Regions from separate parts of the Stenotrophomonas sp. YJH_SMC_80 genome, predicted to be linked through region 1. Evidence: riboswitches for the same ligand, from Rfam matches in the RefSeq annotation. Region 1 holds a riboswitch; the other holds the start of a gene.

Region 1 (14,552 bases):
CGCCTTGGCAGAGAAGGGAGGGCCACGTCCGCGTGGCCTTTTCCCTTTCTGCCAGCTGAGCGGCCGAGGCCGCTTTCAGCCTTGCTTCATGCCGCCTGCCGCTAGATGAATGCGCAAGCCGCACGGTGGACCAGGCAATGTTCCGGCAATGTTGGAACGTCAGCGTGGTCTCCACGGCAGCCGGGGCGCCCGCGCCCTCCCTGCCCAGCGTGGCATGCACCTCACAGGAGAACGAACATGCTCAGTACTTCCACACTCAGCTTCCGTGGTCTGGCGATGGCCCTGGCACTGGTGGCCGGTGTCGCCGTGGTCAGCGATGCCAGCGCGATGTCGAGGAAGGACAAGCGCACCCTGGTCGGTGCCGTGGTCGGTGGCGTGGCCGGCAACCTGCTCTCCAACGGCGATCCCGCTGCCACCGTCGGCGGCGCCGTGGCCGGCGGCGCGATCGGCAACCTGACCACCTCCGACCGCCGCGACCGCCGTTACTACGACAATCGCCGTTACGACGACCGCTACGATCGCCGTTACGACCGTGGCTACTACCGCAGCGGCTACTACGACCGCGGTGATGACCGTCGCTGGCAACGCGAGCGCTACTACGACAACCGCTACTACCACGACCGCGGTCGCCATCGCGGCTGGTAAGCAGCGCGGCATCTTCCATGCCGATGCACGGACGGGCGGGTCGATGACCCGCCCGTTTGCGTTGGCCGCGTGCATGGCGTTGAATGCGCAGCCTTGGATGTGACTTTCCCCACTGGGGCTGCGGCATGACTTCTTCCTCCCACCGCGTGCAGGGCCTCAACAACGACGAGGTCGCTGCCGACTGGCCACCGATCAGCGCGGCGGACATCGCGTGGCTGCGCCAGCGCTACCCGCAGCTGCACATCGGCAGCGAACCGCGCTGGCACAGCCCGCGGCCGCTGTCGGCTGCCGCCATCGTCAACGGCGCGAACGGCGCGGTGTTCGTCAAGCGCCATCACCACAGCGTGCGCAGTGCGGCCTGCCTGGAAGAAGAGCACCACTTCATCGCCCATCTCGCCGCAGCGGGCGTACCGGTGGTGCAGGTGCTGCCAGCGGCCGATGGCCACACTGCGGCCGAACATGGCGAATGGACGTTCGAGCTGCATGCGATCGGCGTCGGCGAGGACCTGTACCGCGACGCCGTGTCGTGGTCGCTGCTGACCGATGTCGCGCAGGCCCGCGAAGCCGGGCGCACACTCGCGCAGCTGCACCGGGCCGCCGCCAGCTACCACGCGCCCCAACGCAGCACCCATGTGCTGGTCGCGCGCGACGATCTGATCCGTGCCGACGATCCGATCGCGGCCATCAAGGCAGAGCTGCACGAGCGTCCCGGGCTGGCCCGCTATCTCGCGCGCATTCCATGGGAAGCGCAGCTGCAGCGCGACGTGCTGCCGTGGCATGCCGGCCTGGCCGAGCGCCTGCGCGATGAGCCACGATTGTGGGCGCACAACGACTGGCACGTTTCCAACCTGCTGTGGCGCGATGGGCAGATCAGTACCGTGCTGGATTTTGGCCTGGCCTCGCCCACCAGTGCGCTGTTCGACCTCGCCACGGCGATCGAGCGCAACGCGGTGGCGTGGCTGGAACTGGAGCGCGGCATGGAGGCGGTGCGCATCGATATCGCGCTGGCCCTGCTCGACGGCTACCGCCAGGTGCTGCCGCTGTCGGCGGCACGCGTGCACCTGCTGGCCGACCTGCTGCCGATGGTCCATTTCGACTTCGCACTGTCCGAAGTGGAGTACTTCGAAGGCGTCACCGGCTCGACCGCCAATGCCGACGTCGCGTGGCAGCCCTTCATGCTGGGGCATCCGGCGTGGTTCCACAGCGCGCCGGGACAGGCACTGCTGCAGGCGCTGCACGCGGCGGCGTGACCCGGTTGGCGCACCATTGGGATCAGGTCCCTTTCCTGCGGAAAGGGATCTGACCCCGCAGCCTGGACCCCGCAGCCTGAAGAACGCCGGCTCGCAAATCCGTACCATTTGTAGTGAAATGGTCACCTGAAGCGGGGGTGCCTGGATCTGCCAGGCTGAGAGAGTCCCTTGGAACCTGATCCGGTTTGCACCGGCGTAGGGAGCTTTGAGCCGCAGCCACACCCCCCATCATGGGCCCTGTGCACCTGCGCGCCGTCGCTTCGTCTCCCTTGTTGTCCGAAGACGAACCGAATGAACCGCTGCCTGCGCCCCACCCTGCTCTCCCTCGCCCTCTGCGCTGCGCTGCCACTGCACGCCAGCGAGGCCGATGCGTCCCCTGATGCGGCTGCCACCGGCGCCGAGCGCTCGCCCACCGAACTGGCGGCGGTACGCGTGCAGGCCGGCAAACCGAAGGCCGATACCTCACGCGTGAACGCCTTCGGTGGCGGCAGCTGGAAGGACACGCCGGCCTCGGTGAACGTGCTTGAGCGCGATTACCTGGACCGTCGCCAGGTGCGTTCGCTGTCCGAGCTGGCCAGCAACGATGCCTCGCTGGGTGATGCGTATGCGCCGGTGGGTTACTACCAGAACATCGCCATCCGTGGCTTCGCCCTGGACGCCGCCACCGGCTACCGCTTCAACGGCCTGTCCATCGCCGGCGAACAGCGCCTGGCGCTGGAGAACGTGCAGTCGGTGGAGATCCTCAAGGGTGAAGCCGGCCTGGCCGCAGGCGTGATGGCGCCGGGCGGCATCATCAACTACATCGGCAAGCGCCCGGCCGAAGTGCGCACCGCCACGCTCGGTACCGATTCGGAAGGCTCGCGCTACGTCGCCGTCGATGTCGGCCACTGGATCACCCCGCGTTTCGGCCTGCGCCTGAATGCCGCATGGGATTCCAGCAACTCCTATGTCGAGCACGCCGACGGTCGCCGCAACTTCTACTCGCTGGCCGCCGACTGGCTGATTGGCGAACGCGGCAAGCTGGAAGTGGATGCCAACTACCAGACCAGCTCGCAGCGTTCGGTGTCCGGCTACCAACTGCTGGGCGCACGCGACCTGCCGCGTGGCGTCGACCGCGAACACCTGCTGGGTTACCAGCCGTGGCAGCGCCCGGTGGATATCGCCAGCACCAACATCACCGCGCTGCATACCTACGACTTCAACGAGGCCTGGCAGTCGCGCATCTCGGTCGGCCACAGCCGTTCGGTGATCGATGACAACGTCGCCTTCGCCTACGGCTGCTACTACGCCGTGCTGTGCGCCGATGGCAGCGTGCCAGGCAACTACTTCGCGCCCAACGGCGACTATGACGTCTACGACTACCGCAGCCCGGACGACACCCGCCGCAACCAGCAGGCCCGTGCGGAGCTGCGTGGCCGCTTCGAGACCGGCAGCGTCGGCCATGAGCTGACCGTCGGTGCCGACTACTTCCGGCGCACCGTGGACAAGCGCCCGAGCGTCAACGAGTACGTCGGCACCACCAACATCCACGAAGCACCGGTGCCGGTATTCGCGCCGTCGCCGAAGATGCCGGGACCGTCCGCACGGCGCCTGGACAGCCGCCAGACCGCGTTCTTCGCGCTGGACCGGATGAGCTTCGGCGATGACTGGCAGTGGCTGGCCGGTGGCCGCTTCGTGCGCCTCGATGAGCGCGCCTACGACAAGCGTGGCACCCCGCAGCGGCACAGCCGCCTGTCGCGCTTCCTGCCGCAGACTGCGGTGGTGTGGAAGGCCACCGACCAGCTCAATGCCTATGCCAGCTACGTGCGCGGCATTTCGCTGGGCCAGGAAGCGCCGTTCTGGACCAGCAACGCCGACACCTTCCTGCCGTCCGTGCAGTCGCGGCAGCTGGAAGTGGGCGTGAAGTACGTGCCGGTCGAAGCGCTGACCCTGGGCGCGGCCGTGTTCCGCATTTCGCAGCCGTACCAGTACGCCAAGCCGGACAGCAGCGACGTCGGCTACACCTTCGTCGAGGAAGGCACGCAGACCCACACCGGCCTGGAGCTGACCGCCAACGGCCAGCTGACCGATGCGCTGCAGATCGTGGCCAGCGCCAGCGTGCTGCCGGCGCGCGCGCGCGACACCGGCACGCCGGCCTATGAAGGCCATCAGCTGGTGAACCTGCCGAAGGTGCGCGCCAGCGTGCACCTGGCCTATGCGCTGCCGTTCGTGCAGGGCCTGGACGTGACCGGCGGCTGGCGCTATGCCGGTGCCAACGTGGCCCGCGCCGACGGTGGCGTGCGCGCACCCGACTATTCAGTGTTCGACGCTGGCCTGCGTTTCCAGCATCGCCTGCGCGAGCGCGCAGTGACCTGGAACCTGTCGGTGGACAACGTGTTCAACCGCTTCTACTGGCGCGATACCGGCAGCAGCGGCGGTGACTACTACCTGTTCCCCGGCGCACCGCGACAGGCCCGCCTGTCGGTGACGTTCGCGCTGTGAGCGGCGTGATGCTCGAGTGGACCGCCGCACTGTGCAGCATCCTCGGCGTCTGGCTGATGGCCCGGCGCCGGCTGGCGGCGTGGCCGGTGGGCCTGCTGTCGGTGGCGCTGTATGGCCTGGTGTTCGCCGAGGCCAAGCTGTACTCGGACACCCTGCTGCAGATCGCCTTCGGTGGTTTTCTGGTCTATGGCTGGCTCAACTGGCGGCAGCATGCCGCCGATGAGGGCAGCATCCGCATCGTGCCGCTGGCACGCGGCACGCTGCTGCGCGACCTGGCCATCGGCCTGTGCGGTGGCGTGGCGCTGGGTGCAGCCATGCACAGCTTCACCGACGCTGCCCTGCCGTGGTTGGATGCGCTGCTGACCGGTCTGAGCCTGGTCGGGCAATGGTGGCAGGCCCGCCGCCACGTGGCCTGCTGGTGGGTGTGGATCGCAGTGGACGTGGTCTATGTGGGTGCGTACCTGTTCAAGTCGCTGCACGTGACCGCCGCGCTGTACGTGTTCTTCCTCGGCCTGGCCGTGTTCGGCCTGCGCGCATGGAGCGCCGCCGCTCGCGAGCCACAGGTGGCAACCCGGTAGAGCCACGCCATACGTGGCTGGGCCACCGGTAGTCGCCAACCTTGGTTGGCGCGCGCCTGCCGAGCAAGGTAGGCATCTACCCAACACATCCACGCATGGCGTGCATCTACTGGGTAAGCACCAAACCCAGCCGCAGCGGCTGGCGCATGTCGGCCGGTGGCGCGGCCTGCAGGGGTGCACTCTGCAGGGTCGCGCGCAGGGCAGCATCGACCTGGGCGTCACCCAAGCTGTCGAATTCCAGTTTCGAAATGCGGCCATCCGCCGCGATCCACACGCTCACCGGCAACGGCGTCGGCGTGTCCGGATGTGCCTGCAGCCATTCCAGTACGCGCTGCGCCTGCGGGTCCTGCTCCTGCTGCAGGCGCTGCTGCAGCTGCCCCCCCACGGCGGCGGCATAGGCCATCCAGTGCGCAGGGGCTTCCTGTGCGGACACTGCGGCACTCCCCAGTGCCAGCGCACCGAACAACGCGGCCAGTGGCCGCCACCAGCGGCGTGCACCGGTTGTGTTTCTTGCCATCGCCATCGCCCGCCCCTGCGCTCTCATCCAACGGCTGATGGTCGGCGCGGTAGATGACAGGCAGATGGCGGCACAGTAGAGCCACGCCATGCGTGGCGTGGATCTACTGGAACAGAGCGGCCAGTAGCATGCGCAAGGACGAGAGCCGCGATCAGTCGCCCAGGTCGGCCAGCACCTTGCGCGAGGGCGCGAAGAAGGTCACGCCGGTGGTGGCGGTGGAGAAATCTAGGATGCGGTCATGCAGCGGTGCGGGATTACCGATGAACATGCGCTCGAGCATCTTCTCGATCACCCACAGGCGGCGCGTGTAGCCGATGAAGTAGGTGCCGTACTCGCCGCGACCCGGGTTGGCGAACGGCATGTTGTCGCGCAGGATCTCGTGCTCGCCGTCGGCATCCTCGATGGTGCACAGCGTCTTGTGCGACTTCTGCGCATCGGCCGGCGCATCGTCCAGCTCGATGTTGTCGTGCTTGGTGCGGCCGATGATCGCTTCCTGCGCTTCGGTCTTCTGGGCGCGCCAGGCATCGAGGTTGTGCAGGTACTTCTGCACCACCACGTAACTGCCGCCGACATGCTCCGGGTCTTCCTCGCCCACGATGGTGGCTTCCGGCAGTGACAGCCCTTCCGGGTTGGCGGTGCCGTCAACGAAATCGAGCAGGTCGCGGCCATCGAAATAGCGGAAGCCGGCCACGTCATCGACCGTCTCCACCGCATCGCCAAAGGCCATCAGCAGGTTGCGCTCGAACGCCACGATCAGATCCATCGTGCGTGCACGGATGTGGTACAGCAGGTCGCCCGGCGTGGACACAGCGGTATGGGTCGCGCCCTTGATCTCGCGGAACGGCTGCAACTCGCGCGGCGGCGTGGTGCCCACCAGCGGCTTCCACACGCGGTGGCCGATGGCCACGTTGCAGGTGAAGGTGCGTTCGATCTCGCGGATGGCGGTGTTCTTGATCAGGTCGTCGGTGCTGGCCAGCACCTCGCGTGCCTTGGCGATCGACGCCTCGTCATCCTTCACCTTCAGCACCAGAAACGCCGCCGAATGGGTCAGTGGCGCGGTGATCTGCTGCGGCTCGTTGTCGAGCGTGTGGTTGACGGCGGTGATCGGTGCGGGCTGGGAGTTCACGGCGGTTCCTGCTGGCTTGAGGCGGACGCATCGCGTGTGGCGATGTGCGGGCGATCATAGCGGAACCGCCTGACCGGGGACGGAGCGGTTCTCGTTCCGTCCACCGGCGAAGCTACGAAGGCCTCAATCCACATCACTCCAGACCGCCAGTTCGTAGCCATCCAGATCGCGGAAGTGGAAGCGGCGACCACCCGGGAAGGCGAACACCGCCTGCACCACCTCGCCACCGGCGGCGATCACGCGTTGCTGTGCATCGGCCAGGTCCGCGCAGTAGAGGATCACCAGCGGCCCCCCGTGGGCACGCACCGGCGCGTCGGCCACGAAGCCACCTTTCAGACGGCCGTCGTCGAACTCGGTGTAGGCCGTGCCGTAGTCCGTGAAATGCCAGCCGAACACCTCGCCGTAGAAGCGCTTGCTACGGGCGATGTCGGCGACGTTGAGTTCGATGTTGTCGATGCGGCGTTCGGCATCGTGGGGCGCGGCAGGATTCATGGCGTGGCTCCGTGGTGGGAGCCCAGCATCGATCAATGCAGCACAGTGGTCTTGAACAAAACGGCCATCATTGTCCCCACTCCAGGCGCAGCTCGCTGGCGGTCATGCCCGCCAATTCACGCGCCTCGCGGCTGAGATGGGCCTGGTCGGCATAGCCGGCATCAGCGGCCAGCATCGCCAACGAATGCAGTGGCAGCGCGCGACTCTGGCGCAGGAAACGTTGCAGCCGCAGGATCCGCTCCAGCGTCTTGGCGCCGTAGCCGAACTGCGACTGGCTGAAACGCCGCAAGCTGCGCGGGCTCAGGCCCAAGTGCGCCGCCAGCGTATCCAGCGTGGCATTACCCGCGGCGAGCGCCTGGAACAGGACATGGGCGCGCTGCGCCGGCGTATCGAGCGCGGCCGCACCCATGTGCTGTTGCAGGCAGTTCGCCATTCGCTGCAGGCGCTGTGCAGGCGCGGTGTCGCCGATGGAGGCCGCCGCCTTGTTCACCCACGCGCCCTTCAGGTCGGCCAGTGGCACGGCCTGGCCGATGATCGCGGCCAAGGGCAGGCCCAGCGCGGCCAATGCCTGGCCGGGACGGAAGCGTGCGCCCAGCACCTGCGCACCGGGTGCCAGCGCCGGGTGCGCGGCCACGCGGTCCGGGCCGACGACGAACAGCGCACCGTCGCGCCAGAGGATATCCACGCAGCCATCGGGCAATACGGTGATGTGCCCATCGGCATCGGCAGGAAGCTGGCTCTGCCACAGCTGGCCAAAGTGGCCGCGCAGCGGCGCAGGCGCCAGATGCTCCTGGTAGGTCGTGCCGGTGCCTGCAAGAGAGGAAGGGTCGCCCATGCCGCATTGTGGCGCCACGGGGCCCATAAAAGTGAAGCCCGGCGCGAGGCCGGGCTTCGGTTGGCGTGTGGGAGAGAGAGAGAGTCACACGCCAGCACAACACGCACTAACGACAGGCGTTTGTTACCAGGTGAAGCGCGGGCCCACGAACCACTCGCGGTCGCCGGCCTTGGCCAGCTTCACTTCGCCACTCAGGCCCCAGTTCTGGTTGAACTTGGCGGTGGCGCCGACACGGCCATAGAACTCGCCGTCCGGGTTGATGCCGTGCTTCTTGGTGTAGTCCTCGTAGCCGGCCATCACGTAGCCTTCCACGTACGGGTTGAACGCGGTGCGCACGCCAACTTCGGTCGAGTAGCCGTTGAAGTCCAGGCCATGCTTCATGTCGAACTTCTGGTACGCAACGCGAGCCACCAGGTCGGTGTTCGGTGCGATGCCGTAGTTGTAGCCGGCGCCGATGCGCCACTGGTCGACGTCATTCTTGAACTTGTCGGTCTCCTGCGCGCTGTAGTCGCCGAAGATGTGGAAGTTCGGGTGCACCGCCACGGAACCCTTCACCTTCCAGCCGTCGGCGTCGCCGCCCTTGGCATCGGTGTTCACGTAGCCGCCTTCAACGTAGTTGTACGACAGGCCATCGGTTGCCGATGCAGCGAACGGCAGAGCAGCCAGAAGACCCAGGGCGAGCAGCGAATTCTTGTTCATCGGGACACACCTTTAATTATTTTGGTTTCGTCGGCCGCCTCCCGGGAGGGGGAGAGAGAAGAGGCGGTCGACAGGTGTGAATTATCCGTTAGGGGGTCTAATCAACCCTGAATATTGAACTGACTGGTGTATAAATAAGGCTGGCGTTCAGGGAACTCCGCATGGGACCGCTGTCGGCTTCTTGCGCGCACCACGCTCGATGCTTGATGCGGGCTCTGATCCTGATCGCCTCGCCGGTTGTGCTACTGCAGGCACAGGCCGCTGAGCGCATCGTTTCTGCCAGGCACATCGTCGTACAGACAGACGATGTCACGCGCTTCTTCAAGGTGCTGGACGCCAACCAAGGGCGCCCAAGCGCCGATGATCTGCAACACGGCTATCTGGATGCGGGTACGGATGCCCTGCGCAGCTTCACCGACCGCCGTATCGGCTCGATGGAGCGGCTGGCCAGGGCCATCCAGGACAAGCCGGCATTGTTTGCGAAAGCGAGAACCTGCGCGACCGCATTGCCATCGATCCGCACGCGCGTCGCCGCTGCCGTCGATCGACTTGGCGCCCTGTTGCCGTCTGCGCGCTTTCCCCCGGTCACCGTACTGGTGGGCCGCGGCAACAGTGGTGGCGTGACTACCGAAGCAGGTGTGGTCATCGGACTGGAAGCACTGTGCAACGCCGACTGGATGCAGACCGACGTAGGTGACCGCTTCGTGCATCTGATCGCGCATGAGTATGTGCACGTGCAACAGCCCGGTGCACGCGTGGACATCGAGCAGCCCACCCTGCTCTATCAGACCCTGCTGGAAGGGGGCGCCGAATACGTGGCCGAACGGATCTCCGGGCAACCGGCCAACGCGCATCTGCAGCGTTGGACGCAGGGTCGCGAGTGTGCGCTGGAGCGTGCGTTCCTGCAGGACAGCATGGGTACCGATCTTTCAAGGTGGCTGTACAACGGTCCCGGCGACGATACGCGCCGCGGAGATCTCGGCTACTGGATCGGCTATCGCATCGCCCATGCCTATGTTGCGCGCGCGGCCGACACGCGCAGCGGCGTCGCCGAACTGCTGGATGTCCAGCCCGGGAACGCTGCGGCGCTGCTGGAAGCAAGTGGATGGCAACCTGCGTGCGGAGTAGGCGAAAGCACGCAGACGCGCATGCCGTGATGCCGGCTTCATGCAGGTGAATGGGTAACGTTTAACAGGCACAAGGCGCTTCGCCGATGCAGATCAGTTCGCTTGATCCCGCTTGTTAAGGTTTGTTGATCTACAGGCCTTCACAGCCCATCCACGTACTCAAATTCCAGCTGAAAGCACGGGCTAGCGCCGGGAACAAACGCCGCTATATTCCAGCTTCCCCAGACGAAGGAGGGAGTTGGAAATGAAACTGACCAAGCAGCACATCAACGCAGCACGCGCCATCACCGTCGCCATCGTGGCCACCGTAAGCCTCGGCGCTTGCGCCACCTACAAGGACGAGTTCGCAACCATCAACTCGCGCCTCGATCAGCTCGACGTAAAGGTGCAGGGCGCTGCCCAGAGTGCCGAGTCCGCCAACCAGTCGGCGCAGCAGGCCAACCAGCGTCTGGACCAGATCGAAGGCCGCGTACAGCAGCTTGAAAGGGCACCGGCCGGTCGCAAGCCGCGCGGCTGATAGCTCCCTCATCCTTTGAATTGCTCCACCTCTGTATCGGGAACCAGTGGCCTTCGCCGGCCACTGGCATCCTTCCACCCAGGATTGCATTGCAAGGAGCCGTCCCATTCGTACCTCCTCCTCCCCTGCACGCCGCGTCCTCCATGCCGCACTGGCGATGGCACTGGCCGTTGCGTGCAGCGGCGCAGCCAGCGCCAAGGGCAAGGACAAGGAAGCGCCTGAACAGCGAATTGCTGCCGTTGATGAACTTCCACCCGACCAGAGCGTGTCCGAAACAGTGATCGAGCTGGCCGGCTGGGTGGTTGCCAGCAAGGACAACCAGGGCTACCCGTTCGCAATCATGGACAAGGCCGCCGCGCAGGTCCTGATCTTCGGCGGCGACGGTAAGCTGCGCGGCGCGGCACCGGCGCTGTTCGGTTCGGCCATCGGTGATCACTCGGCCCCTGGTGTTGCCAAGCTCGCACTGAGCGCGATTCCCGGCCATGACCGCACCACCCCTGCCGGCCGTTTCATTGGTGGCTACGGCCCCTCCGACGATGCCGGGCGCGTGCTGTGGGTGGACTACGATTCCGCCGTCTCGATGCACCCGCTGCCGCCAGGCACCCCGAAAGAGAAACGCGCCCAACGGCTGGCAACGCCGACGCCGGACGACAACCGCGTCACCCACGGCTGCATCAACGTCTCGCCCGCGTTCTACGAGCAGATCGTGCAGTCCACGTTCGAGAAGGGCGGTGTGTTCTACATCCTGCCGGACAAGGATTCGATCGCGAAGACGTTCCCGGAGTTCGCGCAGAGCCGTGGCGATGCGAAGGACGAAGACGAGAAAGGCGCGCGGCGCGCAAGCAAGTAGAAGTGGGTAGTGGAAAGCGTTTGCGTACTGGAAGTCAGGAAGCCGCAGCGCCCGCCGCCCGCGCCAATGCAGCGGCATGCGCATCGCCCTTCCTCTCGCTGTAACGGTCCACCAGGTAGTCCGTCCTGCCACGCGTCAGCAGCGTGAACTTCACCAGCTCTTCCATCACATCCACCACCCGATCGTAGTACGGCGAGGGTTTCATCCGGCCGTCGTCATCGAATTCCTGCCAGGCCTTGGCCACTGACGACTGGTTGGGGATGGTCAGCATGCGCATCCAACGGCCGAGCACGCGCAACGTGTTGACCGTATTGAACGACTGCGAGCCGCCACTCACCTGCAGCAGCGCCAGCGTCCTGCCCTGCGTGGGCCGCACGCTGCCATCTTCCAGCGGCAACCAGTCGATCTGGTTCTTGAACACGCCGGTGACCGTGCCATGCCGCTCGGGGCTGACCCAGACCTGGCCTTCCGACCACTGCGACCATTCGCGCAGTCGCTGCACTTCAGGGTGGTGCGGGTGCACGCTGTCCAGCATGGGCAGCGCATGCGGATCGAACACGCGGGTCTCGCACCCCAGGTGACGCAGCAATCGCTCGGCTTCCAGCGCCAGCTTGCGACTGAACGACTGCGGCCGAAGCGAGCCGTAGAGCAGGAGGATGCGTGGCGGTCCCGGATCTGCCGCAGCGAGCTGGTGGTGATCGGGCTGGGGCAGCGAGGCGTCTACCAGATTCGGTAGATGGGGGCTTGTGATGGGCTTATTCATTCGATTATTCTAGAAATATGGAAACGTTGAATGCAATTGCTGCCCTGACTGCTCTGGGCCATGCCACCCGCCTGGCTGCCTTCCGCCTGCTGGTGGAGGCTGGCCCGGCAGGTCGCATGGCGGGCGACATCGCCACGGCCCTGCAGGTGCCCCCAGCCACGCTCAGCTTCCACCTGAAGGAGCTGGTGCAGGCCGGCCTGGTGGAGAGCGAAAGCCAGGGTCGCCATGTCTGCTACCGCGCCAACTTCGATGCGATGAACGGCTTGATCGAGTACCTGACGCACAACTGCTGCGCGGGCTCGCCAACCGGGCAATGCATGCCCACGGCGCCCGCCTGCAAGGGCTGACCCCACACAGATCCTCTCCTCTCAAGGCAATTGCTCCATGACCCGCAATGTCCTGTTCCTCTGCACCGGCAACAGCGCCCGCAGCGTGCTTGCCGAAGCCACCCTGCGTGCATGGGGCGGCGATCGCTTCAGCGCATTCAGTGCGGGCAGCCAGCCCAATGGCCAGATCAACCCCTTCGCGCTGGCCCAGTTGCAGGCCGAAGGAATGCCCATTGAAGGGCTGCGCAGCAAGTCGTGGGATGAGTTCGTGGATGCAGCACCGATGGCTCTGGTGATCACCGTGTGTGATGCAGCCGCAGCGGAAGCCTGCCCTGTGGTGTTCGGTGACTTCGTCCGCAGCCACTGGGGCCTGCCCGATCCGGCGGCCGTGGCAGGCAGCGATGCCGACAAGGCCGCAGCCTTCGCGCTGGCCCATGCCATCGTGAAGGCGCGGCTGCGTGCGCTGCTCACACTGCCTGCATCATTGTGGTCCGACCGCGAGACGCTGCAGCAAACGCTGGATCGGATCGGACAGCTGCCGCCAACTGATCGCATGCCGTGACTTCCCGCATGAATCTGTTCGAGCGCTACCTGACGCTCTGGGTCGGGCTTTGTATTGCGGTCGGCACGCTGCTGGGCCACTTCCTACCCGCTGCTTTCGCGGAGTTGGCCTCGGCCGAAATCGCCAAGGTCAATCTGCCGGTTGCCGCCCTGATCTGGTTGATGATCATCCCGATGCTGCTGAAGGTCGACTTCAGCGCAATGCGCCAGTTGCAGCAGCACTGGAAGGGCATCGGGGTGACACTGTTCATCAACTGGGCGGTCAAGCCGTTTTCGATGGCGCTGCTGGGCTGGCTGTTCCTGCGCCATGCCTTCGCGGACTGGTTGCCGGCGGGGCAGATCGACAGCTACGTCGCCGGGTTGATCCTGCTGGCAGCCGCGCCCTGCACTGCCATGGTGTTCGTCTGGAGCAACCTGTGCCGCGGCGATGCCAACTTCACCCTGAGCCAAGTGGCGTTGAACGACGCGATCATGGTGGTCGCATACGCACCGGTGGTGGCGCTGTTGCTGGGCCTGTCAGCGATCACTGTGCCGTGGGACACGCTGCTGTTGTCGGTGGGTCTCTACATTGTGGTGCCCGTGCTGGTGGCCGCCCTGCTGCGGCACTGGATCCTTTCGCGCAGCGGCGAGGCGGGCCTGCAGCGTGCGCTTCGAAGGCTGGGACCGCTGTCCCTGTCAGCGCTGCTGCTGACGCTGGTGGTGCTGTTCGGGTTCCAGGGCCAGCAGATCGTGAAGCAACCGCTGGTGATTGCACTGATTGCAGTGCCGATCCTAATCCAGGTCTACTTCACTTCAGGCCTGGCCTACCTGCTCAACCGCCGCTTGGGCGTGGCGCATTGCGTGGCCGGCCCTTCAGCGCTGATTGGCGCCAGCAACTTCTTCGAACTGGCTGTGGCCACAGCGGTGGGACTGTTCGGCGTGCACTCGGGGGCTGCGCTGGCGACGGTGGTGGGTGTACTGATCGAGGTGCCGGTCATGTTGTCTGTGGTGCGGATCGTGAACCGTACTCAAGCCTGGTACGAGAGACGCGAAGAGCACTGACACACCGGAGTGCGCCGAAGTCGATTTGCGTTCTTCGCCCCGCACTGTCGTCATCGGCCTGGTGGGGTACCCGTACGCCACGTCATCAACTTCGACCCATGTCGCATATTCCTCATGCCGCTACGGACGTTGCGGCGCCTGCGTCTGCGACGGCTTAACAGCATGCAAAAATGCCAAAAGCGTCTTTGATCCAGCGTTGAATGCAACTCTTCTGATTGGCGTTGCGCAGCGACGGCGGTACAGATGGTGGGCCGCCGGAAAATGGGTGGCCGGGCCTCGAAAACCCGTTAGATCACGAACGTTGTTTGCGCTTGCCAGCCGGCGTCACCCCGCGTGGCGCCGGCTGGCATTCCGTCTGCCGGCTATGGCGGGCGGAGCGTGGAGGCCTTGCGCCTGCCGGTCTTGTTCGTGATCTCCCGGTTTTCGAGCCACGTCTCCGCCCGCCACCTCTATGTGGCGGTTACCGTCTGTCCTGCACGGAGCCCTTGCCATGAGCACACCCGAATCCTCCCGCCTGCGCGCGCAGTACGTGCCCGCCAACGCGGACGCGCCCTCGGAAGCACTGCACCCGCACGATCCGCACGGTTTCATCGCCACGCTCGACCGCATCGGCAAGGGCGCCGCCGCCGACGGCCAGCCCTGGCCGGAACGTCATCAGATGCCCGGCCGCCGCATGGCCTTGGCCGACGCGGATTGCGCATTGACCGGCATGCGAGTGGCGCTGGAAATGCTGATGCTGCCGAG
Region 2 (14,552 bases), on a different contig from region 1:
CGCGACCAGCACCACGTCCAGGTCGGCACGCGGCTCGATCATCCCGTAATGCACGTTCAGACCATGCGCGAACAGCAGGCATGCACCCTGTTTCATGTTCGGCGCCAGCACGTCGTTGTAGAGCTTCTTCTGCACCATGTCCGGAGTCAGCACGGCAACTAGGTCGGCGTCCTTCACGGCCTCGGCGGGCGCGATCACGGTGAAGCCATCGGCCTGCGCCTTGGCTTCGGTCGGCCCACCCGGACGCAGGCCTACCACCACGTCGAAGCCGGATTCGCGCAGGTTCAGTGCGTGGGCGCGGCCCTGGCTGCCGTAGCCGATGACGGCGATCTTGGTCTGGGGCAGGTCGTTGGTGCTCATGGGGGAGGTTCCTTGCGGTGGGAAGAAAAAAGAACGGCCGGTCGTCGAGGTGACGTGCCGGCCGGTCAGGGGAAAGCGGTGGAGGAGGCGCCGCGCATCGCACAGGCACAGCCACCACGAGGCGTGGTGGTGCAGGTCTGGGTTGTGCGATGAGCGTTGGTCATGGTGGTTGCGTCTGAAACCAGGTTCTGAAATGAAAAAACCCGCACCGGGGCGGGTGCGGGTTTTTGAAGAGTTCCGGTGTGTGTGTGTTGCTTACACGCTGGCTCGTCCCGCACCTGTTGGTTGGGTAATAAGTACGAGCACAAGAATCGAACGCAGCGAGGCGGCGCCGGTGTCGGCGGCTTCGATGTGGATTCGCGGTGGCGTGTTGTGATGCAACATGTGATCGAGAGAAACACAGCCATTTCGGCGGTGTCAACCCTCGCGACGGATTTTCTATCGGTTTCCGCTGCATCCAGCGCAATCGCTTGCGGCACAAGGATGGTTGCTGCTGAAAGTGTTTCGGTGAACCCGAATTCACTCCTTTCGGGGCGGTTTTTGCGCGAAATCCGGTGGATTTTTCCGCCCAAGGATCAACGTCCATGACGTCTGTCCGATACCGCGTGAAGGCCGCAGCGGCGAAGATCGGGGAACCACCCGTCCATCGGAACCCGACCGTGTCCCGACGCCTTGCCCGTTCCCTGCTTGCCGCCGCCGTACTGGCTACCGTACCCGCGCTGTCCTTCGGCGCCGACCGCATCACCGGCCACACCTTCGCCACCCGTTCGGAGGTGATCGCCCCGCATGCGATGGCCGCGACCTCGCAACCACTGGCCACCCAGATCGCGCTGGACGTGATGAAGGGTGGCGGTTCGGCAGTGGACGCGGCGATTGCCGCCAACGCCGCGCTCGGCCTGATGGAACCCACCGGCAACGGCATCGGCGGCGACCTGTTCGCCATCGTGTGGGACCCGAAGACACAGAAGCTCTACGGCTACAACGGCTCGGGCCGCTCGCCGAAGTCGCTCACCCTGGCCGAGTTCCAGCGCCGTGGCCTGAAGGACATCCCGGCCACCGGTCCACTGCCGGTGTCGGTGCCGGGTGCCGTCGACGGCTGGTTCGCGCTGCACGACCGCTTCGGTCGCAAGCCGATGGCCGACAACCTGGCGCCGGCCATCCGCTACGCCCGCGAGGGTCACCCGGTGGCCGAGGTGATCGCCTACTACTGGGACCGCTCGGTGCCCAAGTTGTCGCAGTACCCGGGCTTCAAGGAGCAGTTCACGATCAACGGCCACGCCCCGCGCAAGGGCGAGATGTGGAAGAACGCGAACCTGGCCAGCACCCTGCAGAAGATCGCCGACGGTGGCCGCGACGCCTTCTACAAGGGCGAGATCGCCCACACCATCGGCGACTACTTCAAGGCCAACGGTGGCTACCTGAGCTACCAGGACATGGCTGACCATCATGGCGAGTGGGTCGAACCGGTCAGCAGCAACTACCGTGGCTACGACGTCTGGGAACTGCCGCCGAACAGCCAGGGCATCGCCGCACTGCAGATCCTCAACGTGCTGGAAGGCTACGACTTCTCGAAGATCCCGTTCGGTTCACCGGAACACGTGCACCTGTTTGTCGAAGCGAAGAAGCTGGCCTTTGCCGACCGTGCGCGTTTCTACGCCGACATGGCGTTCCAGCCGGCACCGGTGCAGAAGCTCATCTCCAAGGAGTACGCCGCGCAGCGTCGTGCGCTGATCTCGATGGACAAGGCGTTGAAGGAAGTGCAGCCGGGCACGCCGAAGCAGCTGGAGGAGGGCGACACGATCTACATGACCGTGGCCGACGCCGACGGCATGATGGTTTCGCTGATTCAGTCCAACTACCGTGGCATGGGCAGCGGCATGGCACCGCCCGGTCTGGGTTTCATCCTGCAGGACCGTGGCGAGATGTTCGTGCTGCAGAAGAACCATCCCAACGGCTACGCGCCGGGCAAGCGTCCATTCCAGACCATCATTCCGGGGTTCATCACCAAGGGCGGCAAGCCGTATGCCAGCTTCGGCGTGATGGGCGGCGCGATGCAGCCGCAGGGCCATGCGCAGATCGTGATGAACCTGGTGGATTTCGGGATGAACCTGCAGGAAGCCGGCGATGCGCCGCGCATCCAGCACGAAGGCTCGACTGAACCGACGGGTCAGGCCACGGCGATGACCGATGGCGGCGAAGTGAATCTGGAAACCGGCTTCCCGTACGAGACGGTGCGTGCGCTGATGCGCAAGGGGCATCGCATCGTGTTCGCCGATGGGCCTTATGGCGGGTACCAGGCGATCATGCGCGATCCCGAGAGCGGGGTGTATTACGGTGCGTCGGAGAGCCGCAAGGACGGGCAGGCGGCGGGGTATTGAGGTTTCCCGGCCACCGGGCTGAGCCCCCTCTGCGGTGGTGGTTCGTGGAAGCGGGATCATGTGATTGGGCCGGGCGGGTGGGCTGTTCGGGGGACGCCGTGAATCCGTCCCTGGAGGCTTGGCAGCCGCATCCATGCGGCTGACACCCCCGCCCAGCCCACCCGCCCGGCCCCTGACAGTTTCCGTGGCCGCCACCGCAGGAAGAAAAAGAAGAAGATCAAAAGCAAAGGCAACAGCAACAGCCGCGCGCTGTGGGTTGGGGTCGGATCCGTTTTCCGAAGGAAAACGGATCCGACCCCTTCTTGTTTTCCGATACACCTCATCCACGCATAGCGTGGAAAACCAACCGTCACCGGGAAATTGTCGGAAGCGGGGAGGGGGCCGATGGCGGGACCGTCCACGGCATGGATGCCGTGGCCGAGCCTACAGGGACGTACTTGCGGCGTGTCCCGCCATCGGCCCCCTCCCCGCCAAACCAGCAGAAATCCAGAGCCGCTTTTGAAGTTGTTGTTGCCGTTGCTTGAAAAAAGCGGTGCAGCCGCAGGCTGCAAAACAACCCTCAATCCTGATCGTGCGCGCGCGCTGCCTCGGCCTGCGTCTCCTCCTGCGCCGCCATCTCGCGTGCGATCCACGCATCGATCATGTGCCGCTGGCGCTGCGCCTGCCGCCGCTCGCGCGTGTACTCCTGGTCCAGCACCCGGTACAGCGACACCATCACCAGCACCATCAGCAGCGCGAATGGCAATGCCGCGATCGTGATCATGCCCTGCAGCGCGTCCAGGCCTCCGGCCAGCAGCAACGCCGCTGCGATCAGTGCCACCGCAATGCCCCAGGCCAGCTTGCGCTTCAACGGTGGGTCGCCAGCCTCGTCGGTGGACATGCTGGCCAGCACCAGGACCGCCGAATCGGCCGAGGTCACGAAGAAGATCATCAGCAGCACCAGCGCGATGCACGACAGCAACAGCGGTAGCGGCATGCTGTTGAACAGTGTGAACAACACCGTCTCGTAGCCATTGCCAAGCGCCTGCACCAGATCGGCGTGGCCGAAGATCTGTGCCCACAACGCAGTGCCGCCGAACACCGCGAACCAGAAGAAGCCCAGCAGCGTCGGTGCGAGCACGACGCCGATCACGAACTCGCGCACGCTGCGGCCGCGCGAGATGCGCGCAATGAACGATCCCACGAACGGCGCCCACGAGATCCACCAGGCCCAGTAGAAGATCGTCCAGTCCGCCACCCAGGTGCTGCCGGAGAACGGTGACATGCGCAGGCTCATCGTCACCAGCTGGTTGAGGTAGGAGCCCAGCGTGGTGGTGAACGTATCGAAGATGAAGCCGGTCGGCCCCAGCACCAGCAGGATGGCCGCCAGCAGGGCAGCCAACGCCAGGTTGAAGTTGGACAGCCACTTCACACCTCGCTCTACGCCACTGGCGGTGGAGGCCATGTACAGCACGAAGGCGACGGCAATGATGGTCATCTGCACGGCGACGGTAGCCTGCACGCTGAAGACGCGTTCGATACCGGCAGCAATCTGGATGGTGCCGAAGCCGAGCGTGGTGGCGACACCGATCGCAGTGGCAACTACGGCGGCGATGTTGACCACCCGACCGATCCAGCCGCGATGGTGGCGGCCGATGATCGGCTGCAGCATGTCGCTGACCAGGCCGCGTCCATTGCGATTGAACTGGAACCAGGCCATCGCCAGGCCGATCAGTGCGTAGATCGCCCACGGGTGCAGGCCCCAGTGGAAGAACGCATAGCGCATCGATGCGCGCGCCGCATCCAGGCTTTGCGGCGCCAGGCCTTCCGGCGGCTTGCTGAAATGCGAGATGGGCTCGGCCGCACCCCAGAACACCAGGCCGATGCCCATGCCGGCGGCGAACAGCATCGACATCCAGCTGGCACGCGAGAACTCGGGTTCGGCGTCCTCGCCGCCGATGCGCAGGTTGCCGAAGCGGCCGAACGCCAGGTACATCAGGAACACCAGCGCCAGGAACACCACCAGCAGGTACAGCCAGCCGACACTGCGGATGACTTCCGCCAGCATCGACTGGACCACGGTGTTGAAGGGGCCGGGGGCGATACCGGCGAGCAACACCAGCAGCAGAACCAGTGCGATGGAAACGCGAAACACCATGAAGGAGCTTCTCCGATCAAGGGGGATTGAGGGGAGCGAGCAGAGCTTGCGGCGAAGGGCCGGCGGCATGCAGCACGGACCGGGCAGGGGCCGCGAAGGCGGCGGGGAACGCATCGATCTCAGCAACGCGATGGCGTGCACGTTACTGAACGCGACGTCATGGTTCCGTTAACGAATGGCGACCTGGTCCCGGAGGCGGGCGGTCTATGCTCTAATGCGCACCAAGAAGCGGGGGTACCGGGCCATGTGGCCACGGTTGAGACAGTCCCTTGGAACCTGATCCGGCTCATACCGGCGTAGGGAAGCTTTGCAATGCAGCCGTGCCCGGACTCCGCCCAAGGACCGTCCGTGCGCGGGTGCCATGCGCCGCCGCTTCGTCCCTGACCTTCCTGGACGATGCCCGATGAACGCACAGCTCTCCGCCCTGCAGCAACAGGCCCAGCAACTCTCCGCATCCGTGACCCGGCCCATTCCCGGCTCGCGCAAGATCCACGTGCCCGGTTCGCGCCCGGATCTGCAGGTGCCGATGCGCGAGATCGCGTTGACCCGTACGCCGACGCTGTTCGGCGGCGAAGAGAATGCGCCGGTGACCGTTTACGACACGTCGGGCCCGTACACCGACCCGGAGGTGCGCATCGATCTGTCCGCCGGTTTGCCGGCACTGCGTCGCGGCTGGGTGGAAGAGCGCGGTGATACCGAGCAGCTCGAAGGACTGAGTTCTTCGTTCGGTCGCGATCGCGAGCATGACCCGAAGCTCGACGCGGTGCGTTTCCCCGCGCGCAGCCTGCCACGCCGTGCACGTGCCGGTGCCAACGTCACCCAGATGCATTACGCGCGCCGCGGCATCATCACGCCGGAAATGGAATTCGTCGCCATCCGCGAGAACCAGCGCCTGGACGCGATCCGCGATGCCGGCCTGCTGCAGCAGCACCCGGGCGAGGCCTTCGGTGCGTCGATCCAGAAAGTCATCACCCCGGAGTTCGTGCGCGACGAAATCGCCCGTGGCCGTGCGGTGCTGCCCAACAACATCAACCACCCGGAAAGCGAGCCGATGATCATCGGCCGCAATTTCCTGACCAAGATCAACGCCAACATCGGCAACAGCGCGGTGTCTTCCGGCATCGCCGAGGAAGTGGAGAAGCTGGTGTGGGCGATCCGCTGGGGCGGTGACACGGTGATGGACCTGTCCACCGGCAAGCACATCCACGAGACGCGCGAATGGATCATCCGCAACTCGCCGGTGGCGATCGGTACCGTGCCGATCTACCAGGCCCTGGAGAAGGTTGACGGCCGCGCCGAGGCACTGACCTGGGAGATCTTCCGCGACACTCTGATCGAGCAGGCCGAGCAGGGCGTGGACTACTTCACCATCCACGCCGGCGTGCTGCTGCGCTACGTGCCGCTTACCGCCAAGCGTGTTACCGGCATCGTCAGCCGCGGCGGCTCGATCATGGCCAAGTGGTGCCTGGCGCACCACAAGGAGAACTTCCTCTACACGCATTTCGAAGACATCTGCGAAATCATGAAGGCCTACGACGTGACCTTCTCGCTGGGCGACGGCCTGCGCCCGGGTTGCATCGCTGATGCCAACGACGCGGCGCAGTTCGGCGAACTGGAAACGCTGGGTGAACTGACGAAGATCGCCTGGAAACACGATGTGCAGACCATGATCGAAGGCCCCGGCCACGTGCCGATGCAGCTGATCAAGGAAAACATGGACAAGCAGCTGCGCGAATGCGGCGAAGCGCCGTTCTACACGCTGGGCCCGCTGACGACCGACATCGCGCCGGGCTACGACCACATCACCAGTGCGATCGGCGCGGCGATGATCGGCTGGTTTGGCACGGCCATGCTCTGCTACGTGACGCCGAAGGAGCACCTGGGCCTGCCCAACCGCCAGGACGTGCGCGACGGCATCATGGCTTATCGCATTGCCGCGCACGCGGCCGACCTGGCCAAGGGGCATCCGGGCGCACAGGTACGCGACAACGCGCTGAGCAAGGCGCGCTTCGAGTTCCGCTGGCAGGACCAGTTCCACCTGGGCCTGGATCCGGAAAAGGCCAAGGAATTCCACGACGAGACACTGCCGAAGGACGCGCACAAGCTGGCCCACTTCTGCTCGATGTGCGGACCGCACTTCTGTTCGATGAAGATCACCCAGGACGTGCGCGACTACGCCGAGGCCGGCATGAAGGAGAAGTCGCAGGAGTTCCGTGCTGGCGGGGCCGAGGTCTACCGCCAGGGGTGACGGGTAACGGGTAGTGCCGGCCGCTGGCCAGCATTCCGTCGTGCACGGACCGGGGAGAGTGCTGGTCAATGGCCGGCACTACCGTTCATCACGCCGCGCCCGGCTATCCTCCGCGCATCGCCCAGGGGAAAGGACGCCATGCCCGTTGCCACGACCACCCGCTGGCTGGCCATCGCCCGCCGCCATCCTTCGGCCTGGCTCCTGGCCGCCCAGTTGATCGCGGTACTGCTGTATCCCGCCCTCGATGACACCGCCGCTGGCCGGGCGGCGCTGGGCATGTTCGGCATGGCGGTACTCGGCCTGGCGCTGTGGGTGGTCCAGCGCAGTCCGTTGGGAACCTGGCTGGCATTGCTGCTGGCCATTCCATCGGTGGTGTTCTCGCTGGCTGGCGCCCTGCTGGACCGCAGCGCGCTGCTGACCACCGCGCAGCTGCTGGAAAGCCTGCTGTACTTCTATACGGCCGGGGCATTGATCGCCTACATGCTGCAGGACCATCGAGTAACACGCGACGAACTGTTCGCGGCCGGGGCAACCTTCACCCTGCTGGCCTGGGGGTTCGCCTTTGCATTCGCGGTGTGCCAACAGTGGTATCCAAGCAGTTTCCAGGGTGCGACGGCCGGCCCCGAGCGCAGTTGGATGGAGCTGCTTTATCTGAGCTTCAGCTTGTTGTCCGGAGTTGGATTGAGTGACGTCGTGCCGTTGCACCCGCAGGCACGGGCCTTGGTGATGCTCGAACAGTTCGCAGGCGTCATGTATATCGGCCTTGTGGTGTCGCGTCTGGTCGGATTGACCATGCTTCGGCGCATGTAAAAATGAACGCCAGATAAAAATTTCGCGCCCATAAGGGCGCGAATGGTGATGCAGATTATGTGAATGCGTCGGCGAGAGAGAGCCTGAGTGTCGACCCCGTCATAGGCGGGGTAACCGGCTTAGGCTAATATCCGGGGGCGTTATTGTTTTTGCGGTATGCGCCGATGCTTTGTGCGGAATCTGGCTTTTCGATGGCCCTGTCCAGGGACGGTGGGGACGGTATTGCTGGTGAGCCCTGCCCAGGTCCCGTCCCTACTGTATAGCGGAAAATGAACAGCAGCGAACTCACGCCCATTGACGCCGACCGCGTGCAGGTCGGCGACTGTGTCATTACCTTGTCCTCGCGTGAGGTCGAGGTTGAAGGCGCGCGCCGTCCGCGGCGGCTGACGCCGAAAGCGCTGGGCGTACTTCGCGTGTTGATGCGGCAGCCTGGGCGCGTGGTCACCCGTGAAGAGCTGTTTGCCGAGGTCTGGCCCGATACGTTGCCGACCAATGACGTGCTGACCCAGGCCGTCACCCAGCTGCGCAAGGCGTTCGCCAACGACGACGACAATGGCCAGGCCTACATCGAGACCATCGCCAAGAGCGGCTATCGGCTGCTGGTACCGGTGCAGGCGCTGGACGACTTCGAGCCGGTGGCGGAAGTGGATGCGGTGGCCGTTGCGGATGTGATGCCGTCTCCGGACGGTGCCGGCACGATTCCGGCGCTGGCCGTGCCGGCAGCGCCTTCACGCCGGCGTGGCTGGCGCCAGCTGCGCCGCCAGCTGTTGTGGGTGCTGGGCGTGATGATGCTGGCCGCGCTGCTGGTCATGGCCACATTGTTGCTGCGGCGCGGGCCGGAGCCGAGTTCACCGGTGGATGCAGCGGTCGAGAACGGCGTGCGGGTGATCGGCAGCCCGCAGCGTCCCTATCGCCTGATCACCGCCACCAGTGGTTTTGAAACCTATCCCACACTTTCGCCGGACGGCTCCCAGGTTGCCTACGAAGGCGCCAACGAGGATGGCGCCGGAGGTGGTGTGATCAAGGTGCAGACCTCGGGCAATGCGCCGGCCCGGCAGCTGGCGCTGCCGCCGAAGGGGGCCAGTGACCGTTTCCCGAGCTGGTCACCGGACGGGCGCGAGATCGCTTTTGCCCGCTTTGGAGCCGACGGCGGTTGCCAGGTGCTGATCGCCAGTGCCACTGGAGGCGGCGTGCGCCAGGCGACCCGTTGCGATGGAACCGAGCTGCTCAGCTTCGACTGGACACCGGATGGCCGCGGCCTGGTCTTTGGCAGCATGGTGGGCCGCTATGCCCATCGCGGTATCCGTGTGCTCGACCTGGCCAGCGGCCAGTGGCGGGCGTTGGACTACGCCGTCGATCAGGATGATTTTGACTACGCGCCACGCTACTCGCCCGACGGCAAGTGGCTGGTGTTCGTGCGCAATCCACAGATGGGCGACCTGTGGCGGATGCCGGCCGGAGGCGGTGAGCTGGAGCAGTTGACCAACGAATCCGCCGAACAGCGTGGCTGGGCCTGGCTGGGCGATGGGCGCAGCATCGTGTTCGGCCGGCGCGTGGACAGCGAGGTGCGGTTGTACTACCTGGACGTGGAGCGCCGCACCTTGCGTGATGCCGGCCTCGACGACGCACAGTGGCCTGCGGTGTCGCGCCACGGCGACGTGCTGGCCTTCGTTCACCGCCGTGCCCAGTTCGGCGTGTTCAAGGTGCCGATGGCCGGCGGCAGCGCCGAGCGGCTGTTCGCGTCCAGTGGGCGCGACGGGCAGCCGATGGCGGCGCCCGACGGTCGCCAGCTGGTCTTCACCTCCGATCGTTCCGGCAGTTTCGCGCTGTGGTGGGCGGACATGCAGCGGCCCGACTCACTGCGGCCGATCGAGGGCCTGCGTCCGGAGGGGCGGCAGGCGCCGGACTGGTCGGCCGACAGCCGCCAGCTGCTGGTGGTCGGGCGTGACGAGCATGGGCGTACCGTTGTCTACGAGATCGCCCCGCGCGACGAGCACCTGCAACCGCTGCCGGTTCCGGTGGATCAGCCGCTGCAGGCCCTGTACGGGGCAACCCCGGAGCAGCTGCTGGTAGTCGAGCGCGATGCAGAGCAACGCACCCGGTTGAGCCTGTTCGATCGCAGCGTGACCCCCTGGCGCCGCCTGGCCAGTATCGACGGCGTCTCCCAGGCGCGTTTCGATCGCGGCGATGGCCGCGTGCTGTTCACACGCCTGGCATCCGGCGGCTTGTGGTCGGTGGATGCGGCACTGTCCCCGGCCAGCGTGCAGCAGGTCAGTGAAGACCGGCCCAGCCGATGGCGCTATCGCACCTGGACGGTGGCGGGCACCGGTGGCATCGGGTATCTCGGCAACTCGACCGAATGCGGTACGACCTTGATCCATATCCAGGCCGGCACCGAAGCCTCCGAGCGCTGCCTGGACCGGCAGCGGCTCAGTGCGGGCAACGGCATCAGTGCCAGCGCCGATGGCCGGGACCTGTACGTCGCCCTGGCGGTCAGCGATGGTGCCGACATCGGCGTCATGCAGCTGCCCCGGTCGGCGCCGGCACTGTTCCCGGCCTTTCTCAAGTCGTTGATCCTGAAGAAAAATATCTCTTCGTGATTCTTTCGTGGAGTTCTCGCCGCGAATTCGTGGCGATCTCGGCGGATTTTCCTGACGGGCTGACGCCTGATTAGGCAAAACGGAAGCCTGTATCAGGCAAACCCGTGGTGCCCCATGCGTCAACTCTCGCTGGCCGATCGTGGCCAAACCGTCTCCCTCGACAAGGCGCTCGACGATCTCGCGCCGACCTGCATGGGCGTGGCCCGGCTCGGCAGCCTGCAGACCGCAGGGTCAAGCTTCACTGTCTGGCTGCAGGTGCGGGGCAGTTCCTGGGTGGAAGCCAAGGAAGGGCGTTTCCGCCTGCGCCATGGTGAGTGGATTGCCTTCGAGAAGGAGTCGCGCCCGTTGGTGCAGGCCGGCCGTAACGGACTGTGCGTGGGCCTCAGCCTGACTGCGGAGGCGATGCGGGTGCTGTCCGAGATGGCCGACTGCGGCCTGTATGCCGGTCGTGGTCGCATGAGCCGCGGCGACGCCCGCGTTGCCCTGCGCCTGTGGCGCGATGCGCTCGACAGCGGCCTGCCAGCGCAGGCGCTGCGCCCGCTGTTGTTGCATCTGGCCGGCCTGCAGCGTGACCTGGCCGACAACGTACAGCGCTGCCCCGGTCGCTCACGCAGCCGCAAGCGCCAAGTGTTCGGCCGCATGCAGCGCGCCCGTCTCTATCTGGAGGGCAACAGCCACCGCGTGGTGCGGATCGGCGAACTGGCCGAGCTGACCAACTTCTCCAGCTGGTACCTCTCCAAGACCTTCCAGAGCCTGTATGAAGAGAGCCCCCAGTCGCTTTCGGCACGGTTGCGCCTGGAGCGGGCCGCCGATCTGCTGCGCGACACCGACATGATGGTGGGCGAGGTCGCCGCGGCCAGCGGATTCGACAACTGCTGCAGCTTCGCGCGGGCCTTCCGCGCCCGTTACGGGCAGTCTGCTTCCCGGTTCAGGGAAAACGGCGGCTTGCTCCCGCCACACTCTGCAAAGTCTACGGTTGGGTCGCGCAAATACAGCATCGCAACGCAATCGTAACGTGCTGGAGCGTTTTAACACGCTACTAACACGTACCTTGGAGAGATTGATGAACGTTCGCACCCCTGCCGTGCGGCTGGGCCTGCTGCCCGCCGGCATCGCGCTGGCGCTGGCACCGGCATTTGCTTCCGCACAGGAAGCCAGTGCCCCGACCACCCTTGATCGCCTGGAAGTCACCGGCTCCCGCATCCGCTCGGTGGATGTGGAAACCTCCCAGCCGGTCCTCACCGTAAGCCATGAGGACATCCAGCGTTCGGGCCTGGTCAGCGTCGGCGACCTGCTGCAGAACCTGTCCGTGGCAGGCACCCAGACCTTCAGCAAGGCGGCCGTGCTGGCGTCCAACCCGGAACAGGGCGGCCAGTACGTCAGCCTGTACAACCTGGGTGAGCAGCGCACGCTGGTGCTGGTCAACGGCAAGCGCTGGAGCACCAGCCTGGCCGGCTTCACCGACATGTCGACCATCCCGACCTCGCTGATCGAGCGCATTGAAGTCCTGAAGGACGGCGCCTCGGCGATCTACGGTTCCGACGCCATCTCCGGCGTGGTCAACATCATCCTGCGCAAGAACTTCGACGGCGCCGAGGCCAGTGCCTACTATGGCCAGAACAGCCACGGCGACGGTTCCAAGACCCAGTACAGCCTGACCCTGGGTGCCAGCGGCGAGCGCTCCTCGATCGTGTTCGGCGCGAACTATATCAAGGAAGATCCGGTGTGGGCCAAGGATCGTGGCCTGACCAAGTACTCCTATGGCCAGGGCCACAAGGAAGACGGTCTGAGCCCGGCTGGCCCGTGGGGTCGTTTCACCGATCCGCGTGCCGAAGGCACCGCCGGTGCTGGCGAATACAACAAGGCTGGCAAGTGGGTCCCGAACACCTGGGTGGTCAACCACACCGGTTCCTGGGACACCCCGGTCGGCGTTGGCCAGCCGTCGAACAACTTCAACAACTACCACCTGATTGGTCTGGACGACTACTACAACGCCTCGCAGCAGATGATGCTGAACCAGGGCGCTGAGTCGAAGACCATGTTCACCTCGGCCAGCTACGACATCAACGACAACCTGCGTCTGAAGTCGACGGCGATGTACTCCGAGCGCGATTCCAAGCGCCAGATCGCCGGCTACCCGCTGACCGGCACCTCGCAGCCGCAGTTCCCGGTGGCGATCAGCAAGGACAGCATCTACAACCCGCTGGGCAACTGGGCCAACCCGGGCGCCGGCGTTGACATCGGTGGCTGGGGCCGTCGTATCTTCGAACTGCCGCGCATCACCCAGAACAACGTCAAGTCGCTGCACTTCGACGCGGCCCTGGAAGGCAACTTCGACTTCAACAACCGTCCGTTCGACTGGGATGTGGGCATCAACTACAACCAGTTCGACGTGACCCAGACCAGCTCGGGCAACATCAACCTGCTGGCCCTGAAGAACGCCCTCGGCCCGTCGTTCATCAACGCCAACGGCGTCGCCCAGTGCGGCACCGCTGCCAACCCGATCGCGCTGGGCACCAGCCCGGGCAGCTGCGTTCCGTTCGACCTGCTGGGCGGCGCCAGCGCCGCGACCCCGGATGCGCTGAAGTACATCAACACCCTGCTGAACTCGACCGGCCAGAGCAAGAGCAAGCAGTACTTCGCCAACATCACCGGTTCGCTGTTCGACATGCCGGGCGATGCGGGCGAGTTCGCCTTCGCTGCCGGTTACGAGCATCGCGAAGTGTCGGGCTACGATCACCCGGACGCACTGTCCTCCTCGGGTTACACCACCGAGCTGGCCGCGCAGCCGACCGAAGGCAAGTACAAGACCAACGAGTTCTACCTGGAACTGATGGTGCCGCTGCTGCGTGACCTGCCGGGTGCCAAGGAGCTGTCGCTGGATATCGCCAGCCGCTACTCGGACTACGACAAGTTCGGCAACACGGTCAACAGCAAGTTCAGCGTGACCTGGAAGCCGATCGACGACCTGCTGGTGCGTGCGACCTACGGCGAGGGCTTCCGTGCCCCGACCCTGGACGACACGTTCGGTGGTGGTTCGCAGACCTTCGACAAGTTCACCGATCCGTGTGATGCCGTGTTCGGCCAGCGCAGCAACCCGGCCGTTGCAGCCCGTTGCGGTGCTGAAGGCCTGGCGTCCGACTTCCGTCAGACCGACGCTGCCGGTCGTCCGATCAGTGCCCGTGACACCCAGGGTAACAACCCGTTCAACTCGGGTGTGGGCAACGACAAGCTGCAGCCGGAAACCAGCAAGACCCGCACCGCGGGCCTGGTCTGGAGCCCGAGCTTCGTCAGCGGCCTGAACGTCTCGCTGGACTGGTACAAGATCACTGTCGACAACGTGATCACCGCGCTGTCGGCGAACTACGTGCTGAACCAGTGCTACCAGAACGGTGTGCAGGCCTTCTGTGACCAGTACAGCCGTGGCGACGTCGCCAACGGCCAGCAGGTCACCGGCCTGAGCCGCGGCAACGCGAACCTGGGCTCGCTGGAAACCGAAGGCTACAACTTCGGCGTCCGCTACCGCATGCCGGAATACAGCTTCGGTACCCTGTCGTTCAACCTGGACACCAACTACCTGACCAGCTTCCGTCAGCAGGCCACCAAGGGTGCTGCATGGGATGACTACGCAGGCTACTGGAACTACCCGCGTGTCCGCGGCACCCTGGCCAGCACCTGGACCAAGGGCGACCTGTCGGCCACCTGGACCATGCGTTACTACGGCGGCTTCCGCGACTTCTGCTACGACCAGGAAAATGGCCTGGAGTGCAACCAGCCGGATTACTACACCGAGAACGGTGGCTGGAGCGGTGGCCTGGGTGCCAACAAGAAGGGCGCGATCGTCTATCACGACATCTCGGCCACCTGGCAGGCCCCGTGGAACGGCAGCGTGACCGTCGGTGCCCGCAACGTGTTCGGCAAGACCCCGCCGATCACCTACGCGGTGACCAACGCCAGTGCCGTGCAGCTGGACCCGATGCTGGATTACGACCGCTTCCTGTTCATCCAGTACAACCAGC

Evidence for each region. Region 1 has a riboswitch for thiamine pyrophosphate ahead of AC5P99_RS09305 (TonB-dependent receptor). Riboswitches for the same ligand answer to the same signal wherever they lie in the genome.
Region 2: another riboswitch for thiamine pyrophosphate. It lies ahead of thiC (phosphomethylpyrimidine synthase ThiC); the one in region 1 lies ahead of AC5P99_RS09305 (TonB-dependent receptor).

The regions. Positions count from the first base shown of each region.
Region 1 covers NZ_JCAFVP010000004.1:217,998-232,549, reverse strand. Annotated here, with positions in the region: gene AC5P99_RS09315 (glycine zipper 2TM domain-containing protein) at 238-645, shown strand; gene AC5P99_RS09310 (phosphotransferase enzyme family protein) at 771-1,895, shown strand; TPP riboswitch at 2,019-2,114, shown strand; gene AC5P99_RS09305 (TonB-dependent receptor) at 2,187-4,376, shown strand; gene pnuC (nicotinamide riboside transporter PnuC) at 4,385-4,954, shown strand; gene AC5P99_RS09295 (energy transducer TonB) at 5,061-5,477, opposite strand; gene AC5P99_RS09290 (Dyp-type peroxidase) at 5,623-6,597, opposite strand; gene AC5P99_RS09285 (VOC family protein) at 6,721-7,089, opposite strand; gene AC5P99_RS09280 (helix-turn-helix transcriptional regulator) at 7,157-7,924, opposite strand; gene AC5P99_RS09275 (OmpO family porin) at 8,048-8,623, opposite strand; gene AC5P99_RS09270 (DUF2268 domain-containing putative Zn-dependent protease) at 8,830-9,780, shown strand; gene AC5P99_RS09265 (hypothetical protein) at 9,995-10,267, shown strand; gene AC5P99_RS09260 (L,D-transpeptidase family protein) at 10,425-11,117, shown strand; gene arsH (arsenical resistance protein ArsH) at 11,152-11,880, opposite strand; gene AC5P99_RS09250 (ArsR/SmtB family transcription factor) at 11,898-12,227, shown strand; gene AC5P99_RS09245 (arsenate reductase ArsC) at 12,265-12,768, shown strand; gene arsB (ACR3 family arsenite efflux transporter) at 12,777-13,808, shown strand; partial or broken gene AC5P99_RS09235 (hypothetical protein) at 14,299-14,552, shown strand, end outside.
Region 2 covers NZ_JCAFVP010000001.1:129,086-143,637, forward strand. Annotated here, with positions in the region: gene ilvC (ketol-acid reductoisomerase) at 1-360, opposite strand, end outside; gene ggt (gamma-glutamyltransferase) at 1,020-2,738, shown strand; gene AC5P99_RS00580 (BCCT family transporter) at 3,298-4,875, opposite strand; TPP riboswitch at 5,096-5,196, shown strand; gene thiC (phosphomethylpyrimidine synthase ThiC) at 5,279-7,123, shown strand; gene AC5P99_RS00590 (ion channel) at 7,262-7,933, shown strand; gene AC5P99_RS00595 (winged helix-turn-helix domain-containing protein) at 8,203-10,533, shown strand; gene AC5P99_RS00600 (helix-turn-helix transcriptional regulator) at 10,648-11,547, shown strand; gene AC5P99_RS00605 (TonB-dependent receptor plug domain-containing protein) at 11,597-14,552, shown strand, end outside.